Regions from separate parts of the Nonomuraea sp. C10 genome, predicted to be linked through region 2. Evidence: riboswitches for the same ligand, from Rfam matches in the RefSeq annotation. Region 2 holds a riboswitch; the other holds the start of a gene.

Region 1 (14,922 bases), 2.1 Mb from region 2:
GCGGACCAGGCGCGGCGGTTCCACGATCGCTGCGGGCGCGGTGGACTACTCACTGCTGACCGACGGGCTGGAGGCGGAGCACGAACAGGGCATCACCATCGACGTCGCCCACCGCTTCCTGGACCTGCCGTCCGGGCGCCGGGTGATCATCGCCGACGCGCCGGGACACGAGCAGTACACCCGCAACATGGCGGTCGCGGCGTCCACCGCGGACGTCGCCGTGTTACTCGTCGACGCCACCAAGGGGGTCCGCGAGCAGACCCACAGACACCTGGCGATCTGCGCGTTGATGGGTGTGCGGGCGGTCATCGCGGTGGCGAACAAGCTCGACGCGGTGGACTACGACCAGGCGGTGTTCGAGAAACTCGCGAGCGAGGTCCTGGCGGCGGCGAACGGCCTCGACATGGCGGCGAGCGTGATCCCGGCCAGCGCCGTGCAGGGCGACAACGTGGTCGAGCCCTCGCCGAACCTGCCCTGGTACGACGGGCCGACGCTGCTCGGCGCGCTGTCGGAGTGGGAGCCGGCCGAGGGGTCGCGGGCGGACGACGCCGGCGGCTACCGGCTGCCCGTCCAGTACGTGATCCGGGCGGACGACTTCCGCGGTTTCGCGGGCACCGTGATCGGCGCCCCGGTCCGGCGGGGCGACGCCGTCGCGGTCGCCGGCAGCGGGGTCGCGTCCAGGATCGACCGGCTGATCGGCCCCGGCGGCGGCGACCTCGACCAGGCCGCCCCCGGCACCCCGGTGACGGTGACGCTGGCCGACGACGTCGACGTCCGGCGCGGAGACCTGCTGACCACGCCGGAAGCCCTGGGCGACGGACTGTCCCCGGCCACGGCGTACTCCGCCACCCTGATCTGGACCGCCGGGGAGCCGCTGCGGCACGGCCGCTCCTACCTGATGCTGGCCGGGCCGCGGACCGTGCCCGCCACGGTCACGGCCGTGCGCGGCCGGATGGAGGTGGTGTCCGGCAAGCGGCTCGCCGCGCGCGCCCTCGGCCTCAACGACATCGGCACGGTCGAGCTGGCCACCGACACCCCTCTCTGCCTGGACGGTTACCAGGAGTGCCGGGACACCGGCAGCTTCCTGCTCGTGGACCGGGTCAGCAAGGAGACGGTGGCGGCCGGCATGGTCCGGCACGCGCTGCGGCGCGGCCGCAACGTCGTCCGGCAGACCTTCACCGTCGACCGCGACGCCAGGCAGGAGCTGAAGGGGCAGCGGGCCAAGGTGCTGTGGCTGACCGGTCTGCCGGGCTCCGGGAAGTCGACCATCGCCAACGCGCTGGAGCGGCGGCTCCACGCCATGGGGCTGCACACGTACGTGCTCGACGGCGACAACGTCCGCAGCGGACTCAACAGAGACCTCGGGTTCACCCCGGGAGACCGGGCGGAGAACGTGCGCCGGGTCGCCGAGCTGACCCGCATCCTGCTGGACGCCGGGCTGATCGTGATCGTCGCGCTGGTCTCGCCCTTCCGGACGGACCGGGCGGCGGCGCGGAGCCTGTTCCCGCCGGGCGACTTCGCCGAGGTCTGGGTGGACACCCCGCCCGAGGTGTGCGCGAGCCGGGACCCGAAGGGCCTGTACGCCCAGGCGAAGGCCGGCAGGCTGCCCAACATGACCGGCCTCGGCCAGGCCTACGAACCGCCGGAGCACCCTGACCTGGTGGTCGACGGCTCCGGATCGCCCGACGAGGTGGCGGAGAAGCTGGCCGGACTGCTGCAGGGTTAAGAGGGTGGGCCCCGGGCCGGGCTGGCGTGGGCCGTGCCCGGGGCGGAGGGCCGTGTCCGGCCGGGGGTCGCCACTCCCGCCGGTCCAGATCAGTGCCCGCGGCCCTCTTCTTTCAGGGCCGGTGTCCGAGTGGCAGGATTCGAACCTGCGACGCTCCTGCTCCCAAGGCAGGCGGGCTGCCAAGCTGCCCCACACCCGGGTGGTGAAGAACCGCCTGTGAACCCCGGCGGCCGGGTCGGGTCAGCCGGATGCCGGGCAGGCGCCGGGAGACGGGGGAAGCGGTTCGCGCTTCAGGCCGGTCACTGCTCGCCCCCTTTCTCCTCGGTCTTGACGCTGTCAACGCTAGACCGATGATCGGCCGGAGCGCCAGCGGTTTTACGGCGAGCCGGGTGCGCCGGGCCAGGGGACGCCCGCGCGGGTCTCGGGCGACTCGACGCGGAAGCGGGGCATGGCCTCGGGGTGGTTCTCGCGCACGTACGTGATGAGATGCTCGCGCACGTCGCACTTGAGATCCCAGGCGGAGGCCGAGTCCGCGGCGCTCATCAGCGCGCGCAGCTCGACCAGGCCGTTCAGCTGGATGTCGGTGACCTGGAGGGTCCAGTCCTTCTGGTCCCACAGCGGGTTGGTCTGCAGGTAGCGGTAGAGCTCCTCACGCAGCTTCTCGACCGGTACCGACCAGTCGACGCGCAGGTAGACGACGGCGAGGACCCGGCTGCCGTGCCGGGTCCAGTTCTCGAACGGGGTCTGCGTGAAGTAGGAGACCGGCAGGACCAGGCGCCGCTCGTCCCACAGCCGCACCACGACGTAGGTGAGCGTGAGCTCCTCGATCCTGCCCCATTCCTCCTGCACCACGACGACGTCGTCCAGGCGCAGCGCGTCGCTGAAGGCGAGCTGCAGCCCGGCGAGCATGTTGCCGAGCGTCGGCTGGGCGGCGATGCCGACGACCGCGCCGGCGATGCCCGCGGACGCGAGCAGACCCGCGCCCAGCGCCCGCACCTGCGGGAAGGTGAACAGCATCGCGCCGAACGCGATCACCACGACGGTCGCGGTGGCGGCCCGGCGCACCAGCGTGATCTGCGTCTTGATGCGGCGGGCCCGCCGGTTGCGCTCCCCCTCCACGAGGTCCAGGCGCTCCAGGGCGACGTCCGTGAACGCGTACGTCGCCTGGATGATCAGCCAGGTCGCCGCGCCGATGATGAGCAGCGTGACGACCCGCTCGACGGACTCGCCGAACGCCCGCTGCTGCGGCTCAGGGCCGATCATCAGCGGGTAGAACATGATGTTGAACGTCATCAGCAGGACGGTCGTCACCACCGGCCAGTGGCAGTGCTTGACCAGGCGGCTGCTGAAGGTCCACTTGCGCCCGACCCTGAGGAGCACCTGCCGGGTCAGCTCCAGGACGATGACCGCCCCGATCATCGCGCCGGCCAGGTTCAGCCAGGCGCTGGAGAACTGCACGTGAGCGACCCCCCGAAGATTCAGAAGTTCTCGTCAAAACTCACATTGCCCTCAACCGCCACCTGATAAGCGGACACCCGGCGTTCGAAGAAGTTGGCCAGCTCCTGCACGTCCTGGAGCTCCATGAAGGCGAACGGGTTCTCGGTGCCGTAGCGGCGGGGCATGCCCAGCCTGACCAGCCGCTGGTCGGCGACGTACTCCAGGTAGGCGCGCATCTGCTCGGCGGACATCCCGGGCATGCCGTCGCCGCACAGGTCGCGGGCGAAGGCCAGCTCGGCGGCGACCGCCTCCTCCAGCATGCGGCCGACCTGCTCGCCCAGCTCCTCGTCGAACAGCTCGGGCTCCTCCGCCCGGACGGTGTCGACGACGCTGAACGCGAACTCCATGTGCATGGACTCGTCGCGGAACACCCAGTTCGTCCCGGTGGCCAGCCCGCTGAGCAGGCCGCGGGAGCGGAACCAGTACACGTACGCGAAGGCGCCGTAGAAGAACAGGCCCTCGATGCAGGCGGCGAAGCAGATGAGGTTGAGCAGGAACCGCCGCCGGTCGCCCGCGTTCTCCAGGCTCCGCAGGTCGCCGATGGAGTCGATCCACCGGAAGCAGAACTCGGCCTTGTCGCGGATCGACGGGATGTGCTCGATCGCGGCGAACGCCTTGACCCGCTCGTCCGGGTCGGGCAGGTAGGTGTCGAGCAGCGTCAGGTAGAACTGCACGTGCACCGCCTCCTCGAACAGCTGCCTGCTCAGGTAGAGCCGGGCCTCGGGGGCGTTGACGTGCTGGTAGAGGTTGAGCACCAGGTTGTTGGCGACGATCGAGTCACCGGTGGCGAAGAACGCGACCAGCCGGTTGATCAGGTGCCGTTCCTGGGCGGTCATCTTTGCCAGGTCGGCCACGTCGGAGTGCAGGTCGACCTCCTCCACCGTCCAGGTGTTGCGGATGGCGGCCCGGTAGCGCTCGTAGAAGTCCGGGTAGCGCATCGGGCGCAGGGTGAGGTCCATTCCGGGGTCGAGAAGCATGAGGGGATCTCCTTACTGGCAGGCTTCGCAGACGTCGGGGTTCTCCAGCGAGCAGGCCACCTGCTCGACGGCGGCGGCCGGCTGGACGGTGGTCTGCGCGATGCGGGTGGCCGGGCGGGAACGCAGGTAGTAGGTGGTCTTCAGGCCCTGCTTCCACGCGTAGGCGTACATCGACGAGAGCTTGCCGATGGTGGGGGCGGCCATGAACAGGTTGAGCGACTGGCCCTGGTCGACGTACGGCTGGCGGGCGGCGGCCAGGTCGATGAGCGCCTTCTGCGGCAGCTCCCAGGCGGTGCGGTAGAGCAGCTTGAGGTCGTCGGGGATGCCCGGCAGGTGCTGCACGGACCCGTCGGCGCGCTTCAGCCCGTCGCGCGTCGCCTGCGTCCACAGCCCGCGTTCCCGCAGGTCGGCCACCAGATAGCGGTTGACCTGGAGGAACTCGCCGGACAGCGTCTCGCGCTTGAACACGTTGGACACCTGCGGCTCGATGCACTCGTAGCAGCCGGCGATGGACGCGATGGTGGCCGTCGGCGCGATGGCGATCATGAGCGAGTTGCGCAGCCCGGTGGCGGCGATCTTCTCGCGGAGCGCGTCCCAGCGCGGCGAGCCGGCGGCGGCGTAGTGGTCGGGGTGCAGCACGCCCGCCGCGGCGCGGGTGTCGTCGTACGAGGGATGCCGCCCGCGTTCGGCGGCCAGGTCGGCCGAGGTGTCGTAGGCCGCCAGCGCGATCTCCTCGGCGATGCGGGTGGACAGCTCCAGCGCCCGGGGCGAGTCGAACGGGAGGCGGAGCGCGAAGAACACGTCGGCCAGCCCCATCACGCCGAGCCCGATCGGCCGCCAGCGCCGGTTGGCCGCCCCGGCCTCGGGCGTCGGGTAGAAGCCGAGGTCGATGGTGCGGTCCAGGAAGCGCACGGCCGTCCGGACGGTGGCGCGCAGCCGCTCCCAGTCGAGGCCGTCGCGCCCGTCCAGGTGGGCGGCGAGGTTGACCGAGCCGAGGTTGCACACCGCGGTCTCGGCGTCGCTGGTGACCTCCAGGATCTCGGTGCACAGGTTGGACAGGTGGATGACGTTCTCCGGCCGGGCGGTCTGGTTGGAGGTGCGGTTGGCCGTGTCCTTGAACGTCATCCAGCCGTTGCCGGTCTGCGCGAGCGTCCGCATCATCCGCCCGTACAGGGTCCTGGCCGGGATCCGCCGGGTGTGCCGGCCCTCGGCCTCGTAGGCCCGGTAGGCGCGGGTGAACGCCTCGCCGTGCAGGTCGGGCAGGTCGGGGACGTCCTTGGGGTCGAACAGCGACCAGTCCTCACCGGCCTCGACGCGGCGCATGAACTCGTCCGGCACCCAGTTGGCCAGGTTGAGGTTGTGGGTGCGGCGGGCGTCCTCGCCGGTATTGTCGCGCAGCTCCAGGAACTCCTCGATGTCGGCGTGCCAGGTCTCCAGGTAGACGCAGGCCGCGCCCTTGCGCCGGCCGCCCTGGTTGACCGCCGCAACGGAGGCGTCCAGGGTGCGCAGCCACGGCACGATGCCGTTGGAGTGGCCGTTGGTGCCCCGGATGAGCGAGCCACGTGAGCGCACCCGGGTCCACGAGATGCCGATGCCGCCCGCGTACTTCGACAGCCGGGCGACCTGCGCGTACCGGTCGTAGATCGCCTCCAGCTCGTCGCGCGGCGAGTCGAGCAGGAAGCACGACGAGAGCTGCGGGCGGCGCGCGCCCGCGTTGAACAGGGTCGGCGAGCTGGGCAGGTAGGACAGCGTCGCCATCAGCCGGTAGAGCTCGGCGGCCTCCGCGACGGTCTCCGACAGCCCGCAGGCGACCCGCAGGAAGAAGTGCTGGGGCCGCTCCAGCACGGTCCGGGTGACCGGGTGGCGCAGCAGGTAGCGGTCGTAGACGGTGCGCAGCCCGAAGTACTCGAACCGCTCGTCGGCGGCGTCCGAGACGAGCGCGTCCAGCTCGGCGGCGTGCGCGGCGACGAACTCCGCCAGGCCGTCCTGGATCAGCCCCGCCGCGTGGGTGGCGGCGATCGAGCCGGAGAACGACCGCACCCCGTGCGCGGCCGCCTCGTCGGCGATCTCCTCGGCGAGCAGCCCGGCGGCCACCCGCGAGTTCGCCGGGTCGGCGATCACCCGGGCGGCGGCCTCCTCGATGGCCAGGCGCCGATCACCCTCGACGATCTGTGTCACGTGCTCTCTCCTCGCGAGCTCATCCCCGTGAGGGCGCGCGAGAGCACGGCGGCGCACGCCGCTAGGCCCCCGGGCCCTCCCTCGAGGCCCTGGACATGGTCCATCGCCGGCAGGTCTTCGGGCTCGCGGGCGTCTCGCACTCTCCTACTGGCCGTCGCTTCCCGGATCTTTCCAGTGCTCGTTGACGGCGGTCGTTCCCGCTCACCGCTGCGGGGCAGCCCCGGAATCGCACCGGGTTCCCTTTTGCTCCGCCCCGGGCGGGGGCGAACCGGCGAACGATCGAGATCCTACATCTAGTGGCTGCTTTCGCAACCGCCACATCATGTTGTGCCCTTGCCGCTTTCGAGGAGGCCGAGATCGCGGAGCACGGCCTTGGTGCGGCGGACCTCGGAGACGACCCAGGCGGCGAAGCGGTCGCCGGCCAGCGGGATCGGCGTCCAGTCGCCCTCCCGGCAGGTACGCTGCCAACCGGGCGAGCCGGTCACCTCCTCGCACATGCCGATGGCCGCCTCCCGGCTCTCCTGCGGCATGCCGCCGGGCCCGACGGCGGCGCACCAGCTCGCGAAGTCCACCCGGACCCCGAGCTCCAGCAGGCTGGGCGCGTCCAGCCCGGGGAACCGCTCGGCACAGGACACGGCCAGCACCCGGACCCGGCCCCGGTCGATGTACGGGCGCCAGCCGGCGAGCGGGCCCGTCGCGGCGACGGCGCGGCCGGCGAGCAGCGCGGTGGCGACCTCGGAGATGCCGGGGTAGCCGGTGTAGTCCACCTGCCGGGTGTCGGCGCCGAGCCCGCGCGCGATGAGCCCGAACAGCAGGTGGTCGGGGGCGCCCTGCGGCCCGCCGGCGAGCGGGGTGCCCGTGGGGTCGGCGCGCAGGCGGGCGCCGAACGCGTCGAAGGTGGCCAGACCCGAGTCGCGCGGCACCAGCACCACCTCGACCTCGCCGGCCAGCCGGGCCAGCGGGGTGGTGCCGTGCAGGGGCGACTCGGCCGCGTTCAGCTCGGCGGCGGCGAGCGCGGGCAGCCCGGTGATGGTGATCGTGGTGACCGGCCCGGCCCCGCCGACCGGGTAGCCGGCTCCGCGGGCCACCTGGGTGAACGCCTCGGCGACGCGGCTCCAGCGCTCGCCGCCGCCGAGGATCTCGTACGCGCCGGGCGCGCGTCCGGCGTGACGGTCACCGCAGCCGGCCAAGCAGGCGGCCATTCCCAGGCCTGTCACGAGGAACCGCCTGCGCCGCATGACCCGCCTCCCCCGAAGTGTCCACTTCAGGTTATTTACAGATCACGCAGAGTTACACATGCCGGATATCACCTACTAAGGTTTCCAGGCCATCCCGGCCAGCAGCGGCAGCCGTGTGGCGCCGACCAGGCGTGGCCGGTCGGGCCGCCACTCGTGGGCCTGCACCAGACCGGGCTCGATCATGACGAAGTCACCGAAGAACGCCTGGATCTCCTCCGGTCCCCTGCCGGTGCCGCCCGCCGGGGCGTCGCCCGACGAGGTGGCGTGCGCGATGGCCAGGTGGCTGCCCGGCGCCAGCGCCTCCCGCAGGAGGGCGACCACGGCGTGCGGGTTCATGCTGTCGGGCACGAAGTGGAGCACCGACACCAGCAGCACCCCGACCGGCCTGGCCGGGTCGAGGAAGCCGGCGGCGCCGTCGAGCATCCGCGCGGGGTCGAGCAGGTCGGCCTCCACGAAGACAGCTCCGGCCTGCTCCTCCAGCAGTTCGCGGCCGTGCGCGGCCACCACCGGGTCGTGGTCGACGTAGACGACCCTGGCGTCCGGGACCACCTCGTGCACGTTGCCCTGGGTGGGCAGGCCGCTGCCCACGTCCAGGAACTGGGTGACGCCCTGCGCGGCGGCGTAGCGGACCGCACGCTGGAGGAACTCCCTGGCGGCGCGCGCCTGCGGCACCGCCTCCGGTATCAGGTCCGCCAGCCGGTCCAGGGCCTCGCGGTCGACCGCGAAGTTGTCCTTGCCGCCGAGCAGGTAGTCGTACATTCGGGCGAGATTGGGAGTGTCGGGGTCGGACTGGGGCACATTTTCGACCCTAGGCGCTCCCCTCCCGGGGCGACACCGGCCGGATTCCGACTATGACCCAGCCGAACGGTAAGGATTTGCTAACCCCCTCTTGCCGCTATTCCACCGTGACACTCTTGGCCAGGTTGCGCGGCTTGTCCACGTCCCTGCCGAGGGCCACCGCGGCGTGGTAGGCCAGCAGCTGGAGCGGGATCGTGAGCAGGATCGGGTCCAGCTCGATCTCGTTCTTGGGCACCACGATGCAGTCCTCGGCCAGCTTGGTGTCCGGCTCGCGGTGGCCGACCATCAGCACGCTGCCGCCGCGGGCGCGGATCTCGCCGAGCGTGGTGAGGTTCTTGTCGAGCAGCTCGTCGTCGGGGACGACCGCCACCGTCGGCATCTCCGGGCCGATCAGCGCGAGCGGGCCGTGCTTGAGCTCGCTGGCCGGATAGGCCTCGGCGTGCACGTACGAGATCTCCTTGAGCTTCTGGGCGCCCTCGCGGGCCACCGGATAGCCGCGGACCCGGCCGACGAACATCATGCTCGCGTGCTTGGCGTACTTCTGCGCCAGCTCGGCGATCTTGTCGCCCTGGGTGAGGATCTCCTCGATCTGGCCCGGCAGCCTGCGCAGGCCCTCGCAGATGCGCCGGCCGTCGGCCGGCGACAGGTCGCGCACCCGGCCCAGGTGCAGGGCGAGCAGCGCGAACGCGACCGCGGTCGAGGTGAACGCCTTGGTCGAGGCCACCGACACCTCGGGGCCCGCGTGCAGGTAGACGCCGCCGTCGACTTCGCGGGCGATGGCGCTGCCGACCGCGTTGACGATGCCGATCACCCGGCCGCCCTTGCGCTTGAGCTCCTGCACGGCGGCGAGCGTGTCGTAGGTCTCGCCTGACTGGCTGATGGCGACGTAGAGCGTGTCCTGCTCGACGACGGGGTTGCGGTAGCGGAACTCGCTGGCGGGCTCGGCGTCGGCCGGGATGCGGGCCAGCTCCTCGATCAACTGGGCGCCGATCTGGCCGGAGTAGTACGCCGAACCGCAGCCGATGACCTTCACCCGGCGGAAGGAGCGGGTCTCGCGGGCGTTCATGTTGAGCCCGCCCAGGTGGGCCACGTTGAAGCGCTCGTCCAGGCGGCCGCTCATCGTGCGGGCGGTGGTCTCGGGCTGCTCGGAGATCTCCTTGAGCAGGTAGTGCTCGTAGCCGCCGGTGTCGTAGTGACCGGCGTCCCAGTCGACGGTCAGCGGCTCCTTGGCGGTCTCGCGGGCGTCGCTGGCGAAGGTGTGGAACCCGTCGGCGCGCAGCACGGCCAGCTCGCCGTCCTCCAGGTGGACCACCTGGCGGGTGTAGCGGACGAGCGCGGCCACGTCGGAGGCGGCGAACATCTCCTTCTCGCCGATGCCGAGCACGATCGGGCTGCCGTTGCGGGCCACGACCACCTCGCCCGGCCGCTCGGCGTCGATCACCGCGATCCCGTACGTGCCGACGACGCTCTTGAGCGACTTGCGTACGGCCTCCTCAAGGGAGTCGTTCTCGTCGACGGCGGCGGCGATCACATGGGCGAGCACCTCGGTGTCGGTCTCGGACCGGAACTCCACGCCGTCGGCGACGAGCTTGGCCCGCAGCTCCCCGGCGTTCTCGATGATGCCGTTGTGCACCACCGCGATGCGCTCATCGCCCGACAGGTGCGGATGCGCGTTCTCGTCGCTGGGCACGCCGTGCGTCGCCCACCGGGTGTGGCCGATGCCGAGAGCGCCCTTGAACCTGGCCGGCACCACCTTGGCCAGGTCGGCGACCCTGCCCTTGACCTTGCGGACCTTGAGTCCTTTGCTGGAGACGACGATCCCGGCCGAGTCGTAGCCGCGGTACTCCAGCCGCTGCAGCCCTTCGAGCAGGATGGGTGCCGCGTCCTTCGGCCCCACGTACGCGACGATTCCGCACATCCGAGTCTCCTATCCGTAGACGATCCGGCGCAGTTGCCGCAGCGACAGCTCGGGCGCCGCCACCCGGCGGGCCCTCAGCTCGGCGGCGATCCTGGGAAAGATCTCATCGTTGGTGAAGCCACGGGCCTGCAACTCCCCGTGGCGACGCCGGACGAACTCCTCCGAGGGCTCGGAGAAGTACGACAGCACGTCGGCCACCACGCGCGCCGCCTCGCCGGGCCCGAGCGGGCTCGTCCGGGTGAGGTGGACGATGAGGTCCTCGTAGGGATGCCGCGCCGTAGACACAGACGAGGACATTACGCAGATGGAACGAGACACGCCAACATCCTGCCCGATTTCGGGCAGAATCAGCTCGGACGAGGGCTCAGCTTCTCCCAATCAGGTGTGCGGCTTTAGGTAGATCCCATGCGGGCGCGGGAATGGTGACGCACAGTGTTCGCGTCGTACCGTCGCGTGGAGGTCCGTCATGCTGTTGCAGGTCGCCGTCGCCGCCGCCGTCCTGGCCGGCCAGCCGGGGGGACGCCAGGACGACTTCGCCTCGGCGGCCAGGGAGTACGGGGTGCCGGTCAGCGTGCTCCTGGGCGTGTCGTACCTGCAGTCGCGCTGGGACGCGCACGCGGGCGAGCCCTCCACGGCGGGCGGTTACGGCCCCATGCACCTGCTGGACCCCGCGCTCATCACGGGCGCCGGCCCCCGCTCCGGCGGCCGGCCGCACGGCCCCCTCCCCCGCTCCGCCGCACCGGGCCACCAGCACGGCGACGCCCGCGGCGACTCCGCCCGCCCCCGCCCGCACCTGGATCCCCGGGGCGAACCCGCGACGGGCCCGGCGGAAGGCAAGGGGACGACACCCCACGAGACCACCCGGCCGGCATCCGGCTCCCCGCGAGCGACCTCGAAAGAGGCGGCGCGGACCGGAAGCGGCGATCGGCGAGAGGCGGCGCGCCCTGGAAGCGGCGATCGGGGCGCGACCCTCGGCGAGGCGGCGCGGTCCGGAAGCGGCGGCCAGGGCGCGACCGCGGGCGAAGCGGCGCGGACCGGAAGCGGCGATCGGGGCGCGACCGCGGGCGAAGCGGCGCGGACCGGAAGCGGCGATCGGGGCGCGACCGCGGGCGAAGCGGCGCGGACCGGAAGCGGCGATCGGGGCGCGACCGCGGGCGAAGCGGCCTCGTCCGGAGGCGACTGGGGGGCGACTCTTGGGGAGGCCGCGCGGTTGACGGGGGTCAGCGTCGAGCGGCTGCGCAGGGACGCCGCCGCGAACATCCGGGCCGGCGCCGCCCTGCTCGCGTCCTACCAGGGCGTGCCCAGCGCCGACCCGGCCCGCTGGCACGCCGCGGTCGCCCGCTACTCGGGCTCGCCCGCGTTCGCCGACGAGGTGCTGCGGGTGATCCGCGACGGCGCGGCCCGACGGGCGGACGACGGCTCCCTGGTCCGGCTGCCCGCGCACCCGGCGCTCCGCTCCCCCGTCCGTCCGACCGATCCGGGGGACGGGGCCGAGTGCCCGCCGTCGCTGGAGTGCCGATGGATGCCCGCCGCGTACGCCAGGACCGGCGAGCAGGACTACGGCAACCACGACCGCATGAGCCGCCCCCGCCGAATCGACTACATCGTCATCCACGACACCGAGGGCCCCTTCCGGGGCATCCCACGCCTGATCCGCGACCCGGAGTACGTGAGCTGGCACTACACGATCCGCTCCCGCGACGGCCAGATCGCCCAGCACGTGAAGACCCGCGACATCGCCTGGCACGCCGGCAACTGGGACGTCAACACCCGCTCGGTCGGCATCGAGCACGAGGGCTACCTGGCCAGGGGTGGCACCTGGTACACCGAGGCCATGTACCGCGCCTCGGCCCGGCTGGTCCGCCACCTGGCCGCCGAGCACGACATCCCGCTCGACCGGGCCCACATCCTGGGCCACGACAACGTCCCCGGCACCACCCCGGACACCCTCGCCACCATGCACGAGGACCCCGGCCCCTACTGGGACTGGGCCCACTACTTCGACCTGCTCGACGCCCCCTTCGACAAGCGCCCCCGGCGACTCGACACCCTGAGGAAGGCAACCACCGACGAGCCCGCCACCTCGTACGGCGAAGAACCAGACCACCCCGACACCACCAGTCCCTCCCACGCCCAGCCTCCGGCGGCCCCAGCCATACGCGACCACACCACCGCAGACCTGCCCATGCACCACACCGCCGCGGACCCGACCGCGCACGACGGAACCGCCGCGGACCACCACACCCCTGCGGATCCTGCCGCACATGGCCGGACCGCCGCGGACCCCGCCATGCGTCACCACACCGCTGGAGATCCGACCGCGCATGACCAGACCACCGCGGACCGTGCCACGCACCACCCCACCGCTGCAGACCTAGCCGCGCATGACCGAACCGCCACGGACCCCGCCATGTGCCACCACACCGCTGGAGATCCGGCCGCGCACGACGGGACCGCCACGGACCCTGCCACGCACCACCGCACCCCTGCGGATCCGGCCGCACATGACCAGACCACCGCGGACCCTGCCACGCACCACCACACCCCTGCAGACCTAGCCGCGCATGACCGGCCCGCCGCGGACCACCACACCCCTGCAGACCTAGCCGCGCATGACCGGCCCGCCGCGGATCCGGCCGCGCGTGATCAGACCGCCGCCGACACCATCGGGCTTGATCAGGCCACAGCGGACGCGGTCGTGCATGGTCAGAGCGGCCCGGTCGTGCGCGACCAGACCTCCATGCGCGACCAGACCGCCGCAAGCTCGGTCGTGCGTGATGGGGTCGGGTTCGGCAGGGTTGTGCGGGAACGGCCCGGGCGTGGGGGATCCGTCCTGATCCTGCCGGAGTACGACGAGCACCGGCCGCGTTTCACCGGCTGCAAGAGCGCCAAGCCCGACCGGCCGTGCCCGCCGCACGGCGCGTCCGCGGTGTGGCTGCACACGGCGCCCCGCCACGACGCGCCGCTGGTGGACGACATCGGCAAGCGCGTCGGCGAGCCCAGCACGTACAGCGTCTACGACCACAGCGCCCGCGCCTCCGCCGGGCAGCGGTTCGCGGTGGCCGGGCGGCGCGGCGACTGGACGGCCATCTGGTATCTCGGCCGCCGCGCCTGGTTCCACGACCCGCACGAGCACCCGACCGCCGTCCGCGCCCGCGGCCCCGTGGTGGTCCCGCGCGGACCGGACGTCAAGGTGTACGGGCGCGCCTACCCGGAGAAGTCGGCCTATCGCGGCACGGGAGTCGCCTACCAGCCTCACGTCGCGCTCCCGTACCGGATCGGCCCCGGCGAGGCGTACACGGTCGGCGACACCCTGACCGGTTCGTACCATGCGGCCGGATACAAGCCCGCGAGCCACGTCACCGTGAGGGGCAGGCAGCGCTACCACCAGATCCAGCTCGGCCACCGCGTCGCGTTCGTCAAGGCGGAGGACGTCCGCCTCGTCCGCTGATTTTCGCCCCGGGAGGTGCTCCATGGACACGGGCACTCCCGGAAAGCGATATGGTTTTCTTCGTAACCGGCTGGCGCCGGAGACACGCGGAAGTGGCTCAGGGGTAGAGCATCACCTTGCCAAGGTGAGGGTCGCGGGTTCGAATCCCGTCTTCCGCTCGGAGTTCAACTCCTGGTGGAGTGGCCGAGAGGCGAGGCAGCGGCCTGCAAAGCCGTCTACACGGGTTCAAATCCCGTCTCCACCTCGGCAGGTTCGGCGGATCTCACGAGATCCGCTAAGGTAAGAGCAGTGCCATGCGGAAGTGGCTCAGGGGTAGAGCATCACCTTGCCAAGGTGAGGGTCGCGGGTTCGAATCCCGTCTTCCGCTCTGAGTGACAACTCAATACGGACGATTAGCTCAGCGGGAGAGCGCTTCCCTGACACGGAAGAGGTCACTGGTTCAATCCCAGTATCGTCCACCCCACAAAGCCCCAGATTCTGGCACCCGCCGGGTCTGGGGCTTTCTCGTTGCACCGGTCCAGGGCGAATCATCGAGCGGTCTTGACCTCAAGGGCGTCCATCATCACGCTCCGTTTACCATTTGGCCGCTTCTGCGCAGATTGCGTCACGCTGCGTGCATATAGCCACTCCGAGCGGGTAGCGCGCTGACATTGGCTCCTCGGAGGGGGAAACCGTGGACATCAACATAGGCCAGGGCATATCCGATGCCTGGCGAATGATCGCGACATTCGTACCAAGACTCATCGCGTTCCTGGTCATACTCATCATCGGCTGGATCGTGGCGAAGCTGCTGGAGAAGGTCGTCGACAAGGTTCTGGAGCGGGTCGGGTTCGACCGGGCCGTCCAGCGCAGTGGCGTGCAGAGGTGGCTGGAGCGCAGCCAGTACGACGCGAGCAGCCTGCTCGCCAGGATCGTCTTCTATGCGATCATCCTGGTCACCCTGCAGATCGCGTTCAGCGTGTTCGGGCCGAACCCGATCTCCGCGCTGCTGAACGCCGTGGTGGCGTGGCTGCCCATGGCGATCGTGGCCATCGTGATCATCGTGGTGGCCGGCGCGATCGCGAAGGCCGTCGGCGACATCATCAGGGGCGCGCTCGGCGGGCTGTCCTACGGCCGCCTGCTGGCCGTGGCCGCGGAAG
Region 2 (14,922 bases):
GAGAAGTACGCTCGCTGGACCGCGGATCTCCCTGCCGCACTGCGCGAGAGGATGGCCGAGGCGTGGGGTGAGGCGCCCGGCAGCCTGTTCGTCAACGACGCGGGCGAGATCGTCCTTGCCACGCTGGTCGCCGGGAACGTGGCGCTGCTCATCCAGCCGCCCCGAGGCTTCGGCGAGAAACCCGTCGCCATCTACCACGACCCCGACCTGCCTCCGACCCACCACTACCTGGCCGCCTACCGCTGGCTGGAGGCCCCGGAGACCGACGGCGGCTTCGGCGCGCACGCGGTGGTACACGTCGGAAAGCACGGCTCGCTGGAGTGGCTGCCCGGTAAGAACGCCGCGCTCTCCGCCGAATGCGGCACCGACGCGGTACTGGGAAGCCTGCCGCTCTTCTACCCGTTCCTCGTCAACGACCCCGGCGAGGGCGCCCAGGCCAAGCGCCGGGCCCACGCCACCATCATCGACCACCTCATCCCGCCGATGGCACGCGCCGAGACGTACGGCGACATCGCCCGTCTGGAGCAGTTGCTCGACGAGTACGGCAACATCGCCGCGATGGACCCGGCGAAGCTGCCGGCGATCCGCGGCGAGATCTGGTCCCTGATGCGGGCCGCGGAGATGCACCGCGATCTCGGCCTGGACGAGCGGCCCGAGGACGACGAGTTCGACGACTTCGTGCTGCACATCGACGGCTGGCTCTGCGAGATCAAGGACGTGCAGATCCGCGACGGCCTGCACGTGCTCGGCCAGGCGCCCACCGGTGAGGCCCGGGTCAACCTGGTGCTCGCGATCCTGCGCGCGTCCCAGGTGTGGGGCGGTGTGGGCAACGCGATACCCGGCCTGCGCGCCGCCCTTGGCCTGTCCGAGGACGCCTCGACGGCGACCGTGGACGTGTACGAGGAGCAGGCCCGGTCCCTCCTCACCGCGATGGAGGCGGCCGGCTGGGATGTCGCCGCCGTGGACGCCCTGCACGACGACCCGGTGGTCCGTCAGGTGCTGGCCTTCGCCGCCACCGAGGTGGTGCCGCGTCTGGCCCGTACCACCGACGAGATGGACGTGCTGCTGCATGCCCTGAACGGCGGCTATGTCGAGGCCGGCCCGTCGGGGTCGCCGCTGCGCGGCCTGGTCAACGTGCTGCCCACCGGCCGCAACTTCTACACCGTCGACCCGCGTGCCATCCCGTCCCGGCTGGCGTGGCAGACCGGACAGGCGATGGCCGAGTCGCTGGTGCGGCGCTATCTCGACGAGACCGGTGAGCATCCGACCTCGGTGGGTCTGTCGGTGTGGGGCACCAGCGCGATGCGCACCTCCGGCGACGACATCGCCGAGGTGCTGGCCCTGCTGGGTGTGCGCCCCGTGTGGGATGACATGTCGCGACGGGTCAACGACCTCAAGGTCATCGACCTCGCCGAGCTGGGCCGCCCGCGCATCGACGTCACCGTCCGCATCTCCGGCTTCTTCCGCGACGCCTTCCCGCACGTCGTGGCGATGCTCGACGACGCGGTGAAGCTGGTGGCCGAACTCGACGAGCCCGACGAGATGAACTTCGTCCGCGCGCACGCCCGCGCCGACCTCGCCGAGCACGGCGACGCGCGCCGGGCGACCACCCGGATCTTCGGCTCCAAGCCGGGCTCCTACGGCGCCGGGATCCTGCAGGCCGTCGAATCGGGCACCTGGCGCGACGACAACGACCTGGCCGAGGTCTACACCGTGTGGGGCGGGTTCGCCTACGGACGCGGCCTCGACGGCGTCCCCGCCGCGGACGACATGCGCGCCGCATACCGGCGGATCAAGGTCGCCGCGAAGAACGTCGACAGCACCGAGCACGACATCGCGGACTCCGACGACTACTTCCAGTACCACGGCGGCATGATCGCCACCGTGCGCGCGCTGACCGGATCCGACCCGAAGGCGTACGTCGGCGACTCGACCTCGCCCGACGCGGTGCGGACCCGCACCCTTCAGGAGGAGACCAACCGGGTCTTCCGGGCGCGCGTGGTCAACCCCCGGTGGATCGGCGCGATGCGGCGCCACGGCTACAAGGGCGCGTTCGAGCTGGCCGCGACGGTGGACTACCTGTTCGGTTTCGACGCCACCGCCGGTGTCGTCCAGGACTGGATGTACGAGTCGCTGGCGAAGTCGTACGTTCTCGACGAGACCAACCAGGAGTTCCTGCGCAGGTCGAACCCGTGGGCGCTGCGGGGCATCGTCGAGCGCCTGCACGAGGCCGCCGAGCGCGGCCTGTGGGCGGAGCCGAACGACGAGACCGTGAAGGCGCTGCAGAAGGTCTACCTGGAGGTCGAGGGTGATCTCGAAGACGGCGCGTGATGATCGGGGAACGACGGTGACGCACGTGCACGTGGTGGGCTTCGGCATGGGCCCGCACCATCTGACGGGTGAGGGCGCGAAGGCCCTGGCGGCGGCTGGCTACGTACTCGCCGTGCGCAAGGGCGATGACGACGAACTGCTGGAAGTGCGCCGCCGGATCTGCGCGGAGCACGGCCTCGAACTCGTCGAGGTCGCCGATCCCGAACGCGACCGCGACGACCCGGCCGACTATCCCGGTGCGGTCAAGGCATGGCACGCCGCGCGCGTGGACGCGTACGCCGAAGAACTGGCCGCCCGTGGCGGAACCGCGGCGTTCCTGGTCTGGGGCGACCCCTCGCTGTACGACTCGACGTTGCGCGTCCTGGACCGGCTCGGTGAGCGGATGGACCTGACCTGGGACGTGATCCCCGGAATCAGCGCCCCGCAGGTGCTGGCCGCGCGGCACCGGATCGTGCTGCACGGGGTGGGCCGGCCCGTGCACATCACCACGGCTCGCCGGCTGCCCGAGGCGGTCGCGGACGGCCAGCGCAACATCGTGGTGATGCTCGGCTCCGAGCGGAACCTGGAGAACCTGCGGGAGTTGCGGGACTGGCGGATCTGGTGGGGCGCCAACCTCGGCGCGGCCGGTGAGCACCTGGTCGCCGGGCGGGTGGGCGACGTGTTGTCCGACCTCCACTCGGCCAGGGAAGCCGCCCGTGAGGCGGCCGGCTGGGTGATGGAAGTCTGTCTGCTGCGTGCCCCGGAAAGGACGTCCGCGCCGTGAGTGGTCTGCTCGTCGCCGGCACCACCTCCGACGCCGGGAAGTCGGTCGTCGCCACCGGACTGTGCCGGGCGTTCGCCCGCCGTGGGGTGTCGGTGGCGCCGTACAAGGCGCAGAACATGTCCAACAACTCGATGGTCTGCCACGACCGCGACGGCTCGACCGCCGAGATCGGACGCGCCCAGTGGGTGCAGGCTCTGGCCGCCCGGGTGGTGCCGGAGCCCGCGATGAACCCGGTGCTGCTCAAGCCCGGCTCCGACCGCCGCAGCCATGTCGTGGTGATGGGCCGACCGGCGGGCGAGGTGGCGGCGACCGACTTCACCACCGGCCGCCGCCACCTCGCGCAGGCCGCGCACGCGGCATACGACGACCTGGCGGCCCGCTTCGATGTGATCGTGGCCGAGGGGGCGGGCAGTCCCGCGGAGATCAACCTGCGGGCCGGCGACTACGTGAACATGGGGCTCGCCCGGCACGCCGGCCTTCCCGTCGTCGTGGTCGGCGATATCGACCGCGGCGGCCTGTTCGCCTCCCTGTGCGGCACCCTGGCGCTGTTGGAGCCCGCCGACCAGTCGCTGATCGCGGGCTTCGTCGTCAACAAGTTCCGGGGCGACCTCTCCCTCCTGCGTCCCGGCCTGGAACAGCTGGAATCCCTGACCGGACGTCCGGTCCACGGCGTGCTGCCGTGGCATCCCGATCTGTGGCTCGACTCTGAGGACGCCCTCGACCTCGAAGGCCGACGCAGCCGGGACGGCGCCCGCGTGCGGACGGCGGTCGTCCGGCTCCCCCGCATCAGCAACTTCACCGACGTCGACGCCCTCGGCCTCGAACCCGACCTCGACGTCGTCTTCGTCTCCGCCCCCCGCGACCTGGCCGACGCCGACCTGGTGGTGCTGCCCGGAACGCGGGCCACGCTCTCCGACCTGGCGTGGCTGCGCTCACGCGGCCTCGACACCGCGATCGAAACGCACGTACGCGCGGGTCGGGCACTGCTCGGGATCTGCGGCGGCTTCCAGATGCTCGGCACCGAAATCCACGACCCCGACGGCGTGGAGGGCCTGGCGGGCACACGGGCGGCGGGGCTCGGGCTGCTTCCCGTGACGACCGAGTTCCGCCCCGACAAGGTGCTGCGCCTGCCGCGCGGCGAAGCGCTGGGAGCCATCGCCACCGGATACGAGATCCACCACGGGCGGATCACCCGCGCCGACGGAGTCGACGAGTTCCTCGGCGGCGCCCGGACCGGCCGGGTCTTCGGCACGATGTGGCACGGCGCCCTGGAAGGCGATGAGTTCCGGGCCGCCTTCCTCGCCGAGGTCGCAGGACTGGAGCCCTCTGGGGTCGGTTTTCCTGCGGCGCGTGAACGCCGGCTGGAACTGCTGGCCGACCTCGTCGAGGAGCACCTCGACGTCGACGCCCTGCTCGCGCTGGCCCGTACGGGAGCACCCTCCGGTCTCCCGGCCCTGACCGTGGGAGGCGGGCGATGAAGGTCCTGCTGTTGGGCGGCACCGCCGAAGCGCGGGAGCTCGCCCGTCTCCTGGTCGACGCGGATGTCGACGTCACCTCGTCACTCGCCGGACGCGTGGCTCGCCCCCGGCTGCCCGTGGGCCGGGTGCGCATCGGTGGCTTCGGCGGCGTGCCCGGCCTGCGCGCGGCCCTCGCGGACTACGATCTCGTCGTCGACGCGACCCATCCGTTCGCCCGCGGTATGAGCGGCAACGCGCTGGAGGCCTGTGCCGCGGAGCAGGTTCCTTTGCTCAGGTTGGAGCGGCCGGGCTGGGAGCCCGATCCCGCCTGGCGGTACGCCGCCACCCACGACGAGGCCGCCGCGCTCGCCGCCGCGCTCGGGGAACGCCCCTTCCTCACCGTCGGACGGCAGGAGCTGGGCCGGTTCGTGCCGCGGCTGCGCGAGTTCGCCGTGCTGGCACGGGTGGTCGACGCCCCTGGCACCGTCCTGCCTCCGAACTGGCGCCTCCTCACCAGCCGCGGGCCGTACACGCTGGACGGCGACCTCGAAGTGATGCGCGAGCACGGCTCGGACGTGCTGGTCACGAAGGATTCCGGCGGATCGTACACGTGGCCCAAGATGGAGGCCGCGGCCGTGCTCGGCGTCCCGGTCGTGGTGGTCTCCCGGCCGGAGCCGGACCCGCGGGCATCGGTGGTCGACGCCGTGGGCCCGGCTCTCGGCTGGGTGCTGTCGCACCGCTGAGGTCAGCCGGCGTCGAGTTCGGTGAACAACCGGGCGCAGGTCTCGGGAGGACGCACCGCGATGCGCACCCAGTCGGCGTCGAGCCCCGGAAAGGTGTCCGCCCTGCGTACGGCGACGCCGCGTTGCCGCAACGCCTCGCGGACGCCACGGCCGGGGCGGGCCAGGACGAATGAGGTGCGCGAGGGCAGCACCTCGATTCCGCGCGAGCTGAGGCCGGTGACCAGGGCCTCCCTCCATTCGGCGATCTGTCCGGCGCGACGTGCCGCCTCGGCGATCGCCTCCGGGGAGGTGCACGCGACGGCGGCGGCGATTGCCGGGGTCGACACCGACCACGGGATCTGCCGGGCCGCCAGACCGGCGATACAGCGGTCGCTGCCCAGCACGTAACCGGCGCGTATCCCGGGGATCGACCAGTGCTTCGTGAGGCTGCGGACAACCAGCAGCCCGCGGCGGCGGTGACCGGCGAGCGACTCCGTCTCCCCCTCGATCGTGTCCATGAACGCCTCGTCCACGACCACCACCCGCCTGGGGCGGCGCAGCCGCAGGATGTCCTCGGCCGGGTGCAGGATCCCTGTCGGGTTCGTGGGGTTGCCCAGCACCACGAGGTCGGCGTCGTCGGGCACCGCGGCCGGGTCCAACCGGTAGCCGTCCTCCGGGCGGCACTGGACCACGGTGACCCGGTGCCCTGCGCGTTCAAGGGCCGCGTGCGGCTCGGTGAACTGTGGGTGCACCACCACGGCATGGCGCCACTGCTTCCACCGGGCGACCAGTTCGAACGCCTCGGCCGCGCCCGCGGTGACCAGGACCTCGTCCGTACGGCGCCGGTACAGCTCGGCGATCGCCTCGCGTGCGGGTGTCGGGTCCGGGTAGGAGACCGAGTCACGCACCCCTTCGAGCAGCGCGGACGTGAGCCAGGCCGGTCGTGGCCCGGGGTGGACGTTGACGGCGAAGTCGACCAGCCCCGGCCCGGTCTCCCGGTCGCCGTGGTGGTGCAGGGGCTCGACGGGAACCGGCTCACGTGCCGTGTCGCCGGTGCGCTCCGACGCGGCCACCGGTCTGGCTTTGGCCGCCGCCTCGGCGAACCGCTGAGCCATGTACGACCGGGCCGCCCAGTGCAGGTGCAGGTAGGAGGCGTGCAAGGTGGGCGAGGCGACGCCGATGAGCTCGCCGTCGAGATCCCATGCCGGTGTCCAGCCGACCGCCGGGCGGGTCAGCGCGGTGCGGTGGAACTCGTGGCCGGACACCTCCTCCCCCTCTCGCGACAGCAGGTTGTCGCCCACGGCCCTGGCCACCGGGTAGCGCAGGGTCAGACGATCGGTCATCGTGGCGCTGGTGCCGATCACCCCCGCCATCGGAGTGCCGTCGAGGGCTTTGAGCAGGTAGAGCAGACCGGCGCACTCGGCCACGGTAGGCAGTCCTGCCATGACCGCGTCGCGCACCTGGGTCAGCAGCGATACGTTGCGGGCGAGCTGCCGCACGTACACCTCGGGGAAGCCGCCGCCGAGCAGGAGTGCGCGGGTGCCGGCCGGCAGCGACCCGTCGGTCAGGGGATCGAAGGGCACAACGCGACACCCCGCGGCGGTGAGCAGTTCCTCCGTCTCGGCGTACGCGAACGTGAACGCCCGGCCCGCCGCGACCGCCACCACGGGCGCCTCCCCGGCGACGGGACGCACCTCGGCGCTCGGGTCCCACGGCACGACGTCCAGCCCGGGCGCCGTGCGGGCCGTCTCCAGCACCGCGTCGAGATCGACGTGCCGGGCGATCCACTCGCCCAGCCGGGCCACCGCGGCCGCGGACCCGTCGCGCTCGGCCGCCGGCACCAGGCCGAGGTGGCGGGACGGCGAGGAGATCGAGTCGTCGCGCGGCACGACGCCGAGCACCGGCAGACGCAGGGAGCGCTCGACCTCGGCGACGTTGCGCGCGGAGCCCGCCCGGTTGAGGATCACGCCGACCACGTCCACCGTCGGGTCGTATGCCGCCATGCCGGCGACCACCGCACCGGCCGAGCGCGACATCCGGGCGATGTCGGCGACCAGCACCACCGGCGTACGGGTCAGGCGCGCGACGTGCGCGGTGGAGGAGAACCCGTCGGTGCCGATCCGCCCGTCGTGCAGGCCCATCACGCCCTCGATCACGGCCACGTCGGCACCGCGGGCCCCGTGCAGCAGCAGGGGGACGATCCGTTCCTCCCCGACCAGGTGCGGATCGAGGTTGCGACCGGGCCGGCCGGTGGCCAGGGCGTGAAAGCCGGGGTCTATGTAGTCGGGGCCGACCTTGTGACCGGAGACCCGCAGTCCGCGATCGCGCAGCGCGGCCATCAGGCCGGTCGCCACGGTGGTCTTCCCCTGTCCGGTGGAGGGGGCAGCGATGACCAGGCGCGGCAGGGTCACCATTCGATGCCCCTCTGCCCCTTCTGTCCGGCGTCCATGGGGTGCTTCACCTTGGTCATCTCGGTGACGAGGTCGGCGGCCTCCAGCAGTTCGGGCGCCGCCCGGCGGCCCGTGATGACGACGTGCTGGCGGCCGGGGCGGTCGCGCAGCGTGGTGACGACGTCGTCGAGGTCGACCCATCCCCAGACGATCGGGTAGGTGAACTCGTCGAGCACGTACAGGTCGTGGGTCTCGGCGGCGAGTCGGCGCTTGATCTCCTGCCATCCTTCGCCGGCGGCCCGGGCGTGGTCCTCGGCGTCGCCCTGCTTCTTGGCCCACGACCAACCGGAGCCCATCTTGTGCCATTCGACCGGCCCGCCCTCGCCCGTCTCGTCGTGCAGCTTTCCGAGGCGTTCGAGCACGGTCTGCTCACCGATGCTCCACTTGGCGGACTTCACGAACTGGAAGACTCCGATGTTCCACCCCTGGTTCCACCCGCGCAGGGCGAGCCCGAAGGCTGCGGTGGACTTCCCCTTTCCATCGCCGGTGTGGACCATCAGCAGCGGCCTGTTGCGGCGCTGCCGGGTGGTGAGACCGTCGTCGGGCACGGTGAGTGGCTGTCCCTGGGGCATCAGTGGGTCTCCTCCTCGTATGTGAGGGAGGCCCACCGGGCCACCTCTCCGATGACGGTGACGGCGGGTGGACGGATGGACGCGGCCACTCGGGCGATGTCGTGCAGAGGAGCCGTCAGGACCTCCTGGTCCGGGTGGCCGCCGCGCGCGACGACGGCCGCCGGGGTGTCGGCGTCCATGCCGTGCACGAGCAGCGACTTGGTGATGGCGGCCAGGTTGGCGACGCCCATGAGCACCACGAGCGTCGTTCCGGAGGCCGCGAGCGCCGCGTAGTCCAGGGTGCTCTCCGGGTGGTCGGGCGGGACGTGGCCGGAGATCACGCTGAATCCCTGGACCAGCCCGCGGTGGGTGACCGGGATGCCGGCGAGCGCCGGAACGGCGACCGAGGAGCTGACTCCGGGCACGACGCGCACCGGCACTCCCGCCTCGGAGCAGGCGATGAGCTCCTCCATGCCGCGTCCGAACACGAACCCGTCGCCGCCTTTGAGCCGCACCACCCGTCGGCCGGCCCGCGCATGGGTGATGAGGAGCTCGTTGATCCGCTCCTGCGGAGTGAAGGCGCCGCGCGGCATCTTGGAGACGTCCACGATCTCGGCGTCGGGGCTGGCCCATTCCAGCGCTCCGGCCGGGGCCAGGTGGTCGACCAGCAGCACGTCGGCCTGTTCGACGGCGGCGCGGCCGGCGACGGTCATGAGTCCCGCGTCGCCGGGACCGCCGCCGACGAGGACGACCGCTCCAGGGCGCAGGGCTTCGAGCACGCCCATCAGGCGACCCGGCCGGTGACGACGTCCACGAGCCTGTCGGCGCTGACCCGGGCCATCGGCACGTGTTCGGCGCGCAGGTGGCCGGCCAGCACCTCGGCGAGCCCCATTCTGAGCGGGCCGTCCTCGCAGTCGACGACGACGCTCGGCACCCCGAGGGCGGCGAGGCCGTCGGCGGCCTGCCGGGAGCGGGCCACCGCGTCGGCTCCGGAGGTGGCGCGGCCGTCCGTGACGAGGACCAGCAGCGGACGCATGCGCGCGTCGCGCAGCCGTTCCCGGCGCAGCACCCGCTGGGCCTCCACGAGGGCCTCGGCCAGCGGCGTGCGTCCTCCGGCGGGGAGTTCGTCGAGGAGGGCGGCGGCCACCTCGACCGACCCGGTCGGCGGCAGGGTGAGAGCGGCGCCGTCACCGCGGAAGCTGATCAGCGCGACCTTGTCGCGGCGGCGGTAGGCGTCGGTGAGCAGGGAGAGGATCGCGGTCTTCACCTGGACCATACGGCGCCGTGCCGCCATCGACCCCGAGGCGTCCACGCAGAAGAGCAGCAGGTTGGCCTCCCGGCCCTCCCGTACGGCGACGCGCAGGTCGACGGGGAGCAGCACGACACGTCGGCCGGTCCTGTCGCCGACGGCGCCTGTGCCCTGGACGGCGTGGCGTTCCGCGGCGGCGCGCAGCGTCTCGACCAGGTGGAGCGAGCCGGTGCCCGTGCCGCTGCCGACCCTGCGTCCGCTGGAGCTCAGAGCCCGGCTGCGACGACCGGGCCTGCCCTGGCCGACGCCGTCGACGGTGAAGAGCCGGGGGCGGTACGCCGTCCGGGCTCGGTCGGTGGTCGCGCCCCCCATGGCGGTGGGAGCGGGCGGCGCAGGCCGTCGGGGGGCGTCCTGATCGGTGGCGGGCTCGGGTTCCCTCGTCGGTTCGGCATCCGTCTCGGGGGCCGTGTCGGCGGGCTGGTCGCCGGGCTCCTCCGGCCGGTTCTCGGCCCGCTCCTCGACCGGCGCCTCGCCGGGTGCGTCCCCGCCCTGCGGCTCCGGGGGTTGCGGCAGCTCGTCGTCGCCGAGCACCCGGTCGAGCAGGTCCTCGTCGATGCCGGGGGCGTCGAACGGGTTCCGGCGGCGGCGGTGCGGCAGCGCCAGCAGGGCCGCCGCCCGGATGTCGCCTCGGGTCACCTCGCGGCGGCCCGCCCAGGCGGCGTGGGCGACGGCCGTGCGGGCCGTGACGATGTCGGCACGCAGACCGTCCACCTCGAACGCCGCGCAGACCTCGGCGATCTTGAACATCGCGGCGTCGCCCAGCAGCACGCCGTCGAGCCGGGCGCGGGCTTCGGCGATCCGGCGGGTCAGGTCCTCCTGACGGCCGGCGTAGCGGGCCGCGAAGGCCGCGGGATCGCGGTCGTACGCGAGGCGCCGGCGCACGATCTCGACGCGCGCTTTCGGGTCGCGAGGGGCGGCCGCCTCGACGGTCAGACCGAACCTGTCGAGCAGCTGAGGGCGGAGCTCCCCCTCCTCGGGATTCATCGTGCCGATCAGTACGAAGCGGGCAGCGTGGCCCAGCGACACCCCGTCGCGCTCGACGGTGACCCGGCCCGTCGCGGCGGCGTCCAGCAGGAGATCCACCAGGTGGTCGTGGAGCAGGTTGACCTCGTCCACGTAGAGGACTCCGCGGTGCGCGCGGGCCAGGAGCCCCGGCTCGAACTCGACGGCTCCCGTGGTGAGCGCCTTCTCCAGGTGCAGCGACCCGAGCACCCTGTCCTCGGTCGCTCCGACGGGCAACTCGACAAGTCGCACCGGCCTGCCGACCACTTCGGCACCGGAGCCGAAAGGGCCGTCCGGCGACGGCTCGGCCGGATCGTGCGGGTCGACGGAGAAGCGGTCGCCGTCGTACACCTCGATCCACGGGAGGACGTCGGCGAGGCCGCGGACGGTGGTCGATTTCGCGGTCCCCTTCTCCCCGCGGACGAGGACGCCGCCGATTTCCGGACTGATCGCCGTGAGCACGAGGGCGAGGCCCATATCGCCGAGGCCGGAGGCGGTCGTGGGGTCGTACTCACACCCGACAATGGCAGAAAAGGGGTACTTCGTTGGCACGTGTGAGGCTCCCGCTCGCTAGGCCATACATCAGTGGCTACGCGAGGCCGGTCTTCGGACTTGTCGAGTCGCTCACGAGGAGTGCTCGATACACCGCAGCGGGCCTGTGCCGGAATCTCACCGGCTTCCCAGATTCTCCCCGTTGACCTTCCCCACCGTTTCCGATGGCTGGGCGCGGGGGCACCTCACGTTGACCACCACGATAGCCTCCCGTGACGTGCCCGATTCGACAGACCCTCTCCACAGGCCCCGGCTGACCGTCGTCGGCGTCGGCGCGGACGGACGTCTCGACGAGACCGCCGCCGCGCTGGTCCGAGACGCCGAGATACTGCTCGGAGGCCGCCGCCACCTGGCGGTCGTCCCCGAGGTGGCCGGTCAGACGCGTCTGCCCTGGCCTTCGCCACTGGCCGAGGGGCTGCCGGCGATGCTGGAGGAGGTGCGCGGGCGCCGTGTGGTGGCCCTGGCTTCTGGCGACCCGATGCTGTCGGGCATCGGCACGACCCTGATCCGGGTCCTGGGCGCCGACGACGTACGGGTCCTCCCCGCGGTCTCCTCGCCTGCTCTGGCCCGGGCGCGCATGGGCTGGCCGGCCGAGGAGTCGGTGGTGGTGACCCTGGTGGGCCGCCACGAAGCCCGGCTGCTGCGCGAGGTCGCCCCTGGGCGGCGGCTGCTCCTGCTGACCTCCGGTCCCGAGACACCGGCGATCGTCGCCGAACTGCTGGTGGAAACCGGCAATCCGGACGCGGCCATCACGCTGCTGGGCGACCTGGGCAGCCCGAGGGAGTCCCGCGTGACCCGAACGGCCCGTGAGTGGACGGACATGCCTTCCGACGCGGTCCCCGCCCTGCACGTGCTGGCCGTCGAGATCCCGGCGACGAGCATCAGCTGGACCTCGTCCTGGGTCGCGGGTCTGCCTGACGACGTCTTCGAGAACGACGGCCAGCTCACCAAACGCGATCTGCGCGCTTCGGCGCTGGCCCGCCTCCGCCCCGCGCCCGGCCAGCACCTGTGGGACATCGGGGCGGGAGCGGGATCGGTCGGCATCGAATGGCTTCGGGCGCACCCCACGTGTCGTACGACGGCCGTCGAGGCCGACCCGGCGCGCGCCGCCCGGATCGCGCGCAACGCCGTCCGACTGGGCGTACCGGACCTCCGCGTCGTCGAGGGGCGGGCGCCCGGCGCACTCGCGGACCTCGACACCCCCGACGCGGTCTTCATCGGGGGCGGGGCGAGCAGGCCCGGCGTACTCGACGCCTGCCTGGCGGCCCTGCGGCCGGGCGGGCGGCTGGTGGCGCACGGTGTCACCCTGGAGACCGAGCAGCTGCTCGCGGACGCGTTTCGCACCCACGGCGGGGAGTTGACCCGGATCGCGGTGGAGACCGCCCGCCCCGTGGGGGGCTTCACCGGGTGGACGCCGGCGCGCACCGTGACACAGTGGAGTCTCAGTCTCTGAGACCGAAAGTTTTCGTCGACCGGTCTCTTTCGGCGCTGTAGAGGTAGGACTCCCCTCCTCCTCGCCGGTCGGCGTCGGCGAGGGCCCGTCCGACCAGGATCACCGCCGCCTGCCGGAGCCCGGCCTCCTCGACCAGGTCCGCCACCATGCCGACCGTCCCGCGCAGCACCAGCTCCCCCGGTTGGCTGGCGCGGTACACGACGACCACCGGGCAGTCGGCACCGACCACCGGCTCCAGTTCCGCCATCAGCTCGCGGGTTCGAGTGATCGCAAGGTGCAGCACGAGGGTCGCCCCGGTCGCTGCGAAGTCGGTCAATGACTCGCCCTTCCCCATCGGTGTGGAGCGGGCACGGGTACGGGTCAGCACCACTGACTGGGCGACGAGCGGCACCGTCAGCTCGCTGCCCACCCGCGCGGCGGCCGCGGCGTAAGCGGGTACGCCGGGCGTGACCTGCCAGGCGACCCCCGCGGCGTCCAGGCGACGGGTCTGTTCGTGCAGCGCCGAGTACAGCGACGGGTCGCCCGACGTCAGCCTCACGACCCGTCGGCCCGCCCTCGCCTCCCCCACGAGGAGAGAGGTGATCTCGTCCAGGTCCAGGTCCAGGTCCTGGGTGTCCAGGAGCACCGCATCCGGGCCGCAGTGCGCCAGCACGCCGGGGTCGAGGTAGGTGCCGGGGAAGAGGACGACATCGGCCTCGGCGAGCAGCCGGGCGGCGCGTACGGTCAGCAGGTCAACCGCGCCAGGTCCGGCGCCGACGAAGTTGACGGTCACCGGACGTACCTCGGGGTCCAGACTCCGGTGGAGGAGACGCGGGTCGACGAGGCGCCCACGATCAGCAGGCACTTCATGTCGATGGCCGCCGGATCCAGCTCACCCAGGGTGGTCACGGTCAACGACTCCTCGGCACGGCCCACGTCACGCCCGACCACGGCGACGGTGTCGGGGCTCCGGTACTTCAGCAGCACGTCTCGAGCGGTTGCGACCTGCCCGGTCCGGCTGCGCGAGGCCGGGTTGTAGACCGCCAGGACCAGGTCGGCCTCGGCGACGGCGCGCAGTCTCCTCTCGATGACCTCCCACGGCTTGAGCCTGTCCGACAGGCTCAGCACAGCGAAGTCGGCGCCGATCGGAGCTCCGGCGCGAGCCGCCACCGCCTGGACCGCGCTGACGCCGGGCAGGACACGCACGGACACCTCGGCGAAGGCCGGGTCCTCAGCCGCTTCGAAGACCGCGGCCGCCATCCCGAAGATCCCGGCGTCGCCGCCGGAGACCACCGCGACCTTCTCGCCGCGTCGCGCGAGTTCGAGAGCGAACCTGGCCCTGTCCACCTCGACGGTGTTGCCCGACGCGTGCCGGGTCAGGCCGGGGCGCTGCGGCACCCGGTTGATGTACGGGCCATAGCCGACCACGTGGTCGACCTCGGCGAGCGCGGCGGCGGCCTCGGGAGTGAGCCAGCCGTCGGGACCGGGACCGAGCCCGACGACGAGCAGTTCGGCCGCTCCGGTGGAGGGGACCCGGGCCTCGGCCGCCTCGGAGGCGTCCCGGGAGCGTCGGCCGTTGAGGCTGTCCCCGGTGACGACGATCAGCGAGAAGTACGGCACCTTCGTCTCGTCCACGTCGGCCACCGGCTGCCACCGCTGCTCAGGCATGGAGGCCCGCTCGACGTACAGCGCGTGGTCGAGGCGACCGGCCGCGGCCAGGGCACGGCGTACGACGGGAAAGGTACGGCCCAGTTTCATGATGATCGCGCCGTCCGTGTCGGCGAGACGGCGGGCAAGCTCGGACTCGGGCAGGGTGCCGGGCAGGACCGTCAGCACGTCGGTCTGGCGCACCAACGGGCTCCCGGTCGCGGCCGTCGCAGCGAGAAAGGCGGGAACCCCCGGCACGATCTCGGTCGGATATTTCTCCGAGAGACGATCGTGCATGTACATGTACGACCCGTAGAACAGCGGGTCGCCCTCCGCGAGCAGCACCACGTTCCGTCCCTCGTCGAGGTGCACGGCGAGTCGTGCCGCAGACTCCTCGTAGAACTCCGCCAGCACTCCGGTGTAACCGCCGGGGTGGTCGGTGGCGCCCGTGGTCACCGGGTAGACCAACTGCTCCTCGACGACCCCGGCGGGGAACAGTCCGGCGGCGATCCTCCGTGCGTTGGACTGCCTGCCGCGGGCCGAGTGGTAGGCGATCACGTCGGCCCGCCCGATCAGCCGGGCGGCCTTGAGGGTGAGGAGTTCGGGGTCTCCGGGGCCGACGCCCACCCCGGCGAACCTGCCTGGGGCCGTCACGGTGCTCATTCCGCCTCCTGGGCGATGGCGTTGAGCGCGGACGACGTCATCG

What was found. Region 2 has a riboswitch for cobalamin ahead of FR742_RS20025 (VWA domain-containing protein). Riboswitches for the same ligand answer to the same signal wherever they lie in the genome.
Region 1: it holds a riboswitch for cobalamin, as region 2 does, so the genes downstream of both, FR742_RS09880 (ribonucleoside-diphosphate reductase subunit alpha) here and FR742_RS20025 (VWA domain-containing protein) in region 2, are expected to answer to the same signal.

The regions. Positions count from the first base shown of each region.
Region 1 is NZ_VPFF01000001.1:2,194,383-2,209,304, reverse strand. It holds gene cysC (adenylyl-sulfate kinase) at 1-1,726, shown strand, start outside; tRNA gene FR742_RS09895 (tRNA-Pro) at 1,851-1,925, opposite strand; gene FR742_RS09890 (mechanosensitive ion channel family protein) at 2,102-3,184, opposite strand; gene FR742_RS09885 (ribonucleotide-diphosphate reductase subunit beta) at 3,205-4,200, opposite strand; gene FR742_RS09880 (ribonucleoside-diphosphate reductase subunit alpha) at 4,213-6,378, opposite strand; cobalamin riboswitch at 6,469-6,666, opposite strand; gene FR742_RS09875 (tripartite tricarboxylate transporter substrate-binding protein) at 6,699-7,616, opposite strand; gene FR742_RS09870 (SAM-dependent methyltransferase) at 7,692-8,414, opposite strand; gene glmS (glutamine--fructose-6-phosphate transaminase (isomerizing)) at 8,512-10,332, opposite strand; gene FR742_RS09860 (hypothetical protein) at 10,342-10,629, opposite strand; gene FR742_RS45675 (N-acetylmuramoyl-L-alanine amidase) at 10,799-13,783, shown strand; tRNA gene FR742_RS09850 (tRNA-Gly) at 13,870-13,941, shown strand; tRNA gene FR742_RS09845 (tRNA-Cys) at 13,957-14,027, shown strand; tRNA gene FR742_RS09840 (tRNA-Gly) at 14,079-14,150, shown strand; tRNA gene FR742_RS09835 (tRNA-Val) at 14,170-14,241, shown strand; gene FR742_RS09830 (mechanosensitive ion channel family protein) at 14,463-14,922, shown strand, end outside.
Region 2 is NZ_VPFF01000001.1:4,344,360-4,359,281, forward strand. It holds gene cobN (cobaltochelatase subunit CobN) at 1-2,331, shown strand, start outside; gene cobF (precorrin-6A synthase (deacetylating)) at 2,348-3,094, shown strand; gene FR742_RS20000 (cobyric acid synthase) at 3,091-4,572, shown strand; gene FR742_RS20005 (cobalt-precorrin-6A reductase) at 4,569-5,294, shown strand; gene FR742_RS20010 (cobyrinate a,c-diamide synthase) at 5,297-7,687, opposite strand; gene cobO (cob(I)yrinic acid a,c-diamide adenosyltransferase) at 7,681-8,295, opposite strand; gene cobA (uroporphyrinogen-III C-methyltransferase) at 8,295-9,059, opposite strand; gene FR742_RS20025 (VWA domain-containing protein) at 9,059-11,062, opposite strand; cobalamin riboswitch at 11,180-11,325, opposite strand; gene cbiE (precorrin-6y C5,15-methyltransferase (decarboxylating) subunit CbiE) at 11,355-12,590, shown strand; gene FR742_RS20035 (cobalt-precorrin-4/precorrin-4 C(11)-methyltransferase) at 12,580-13,362, opposite strand; gene FR742_RS20040 (precorrin-2 C(20)-methyltransferase) at 13,359-14,879, opposite strand; gene FR742_RS20045 (precorrin-8X methylmutase) at 14,876-14,922, opposite strand, start outside.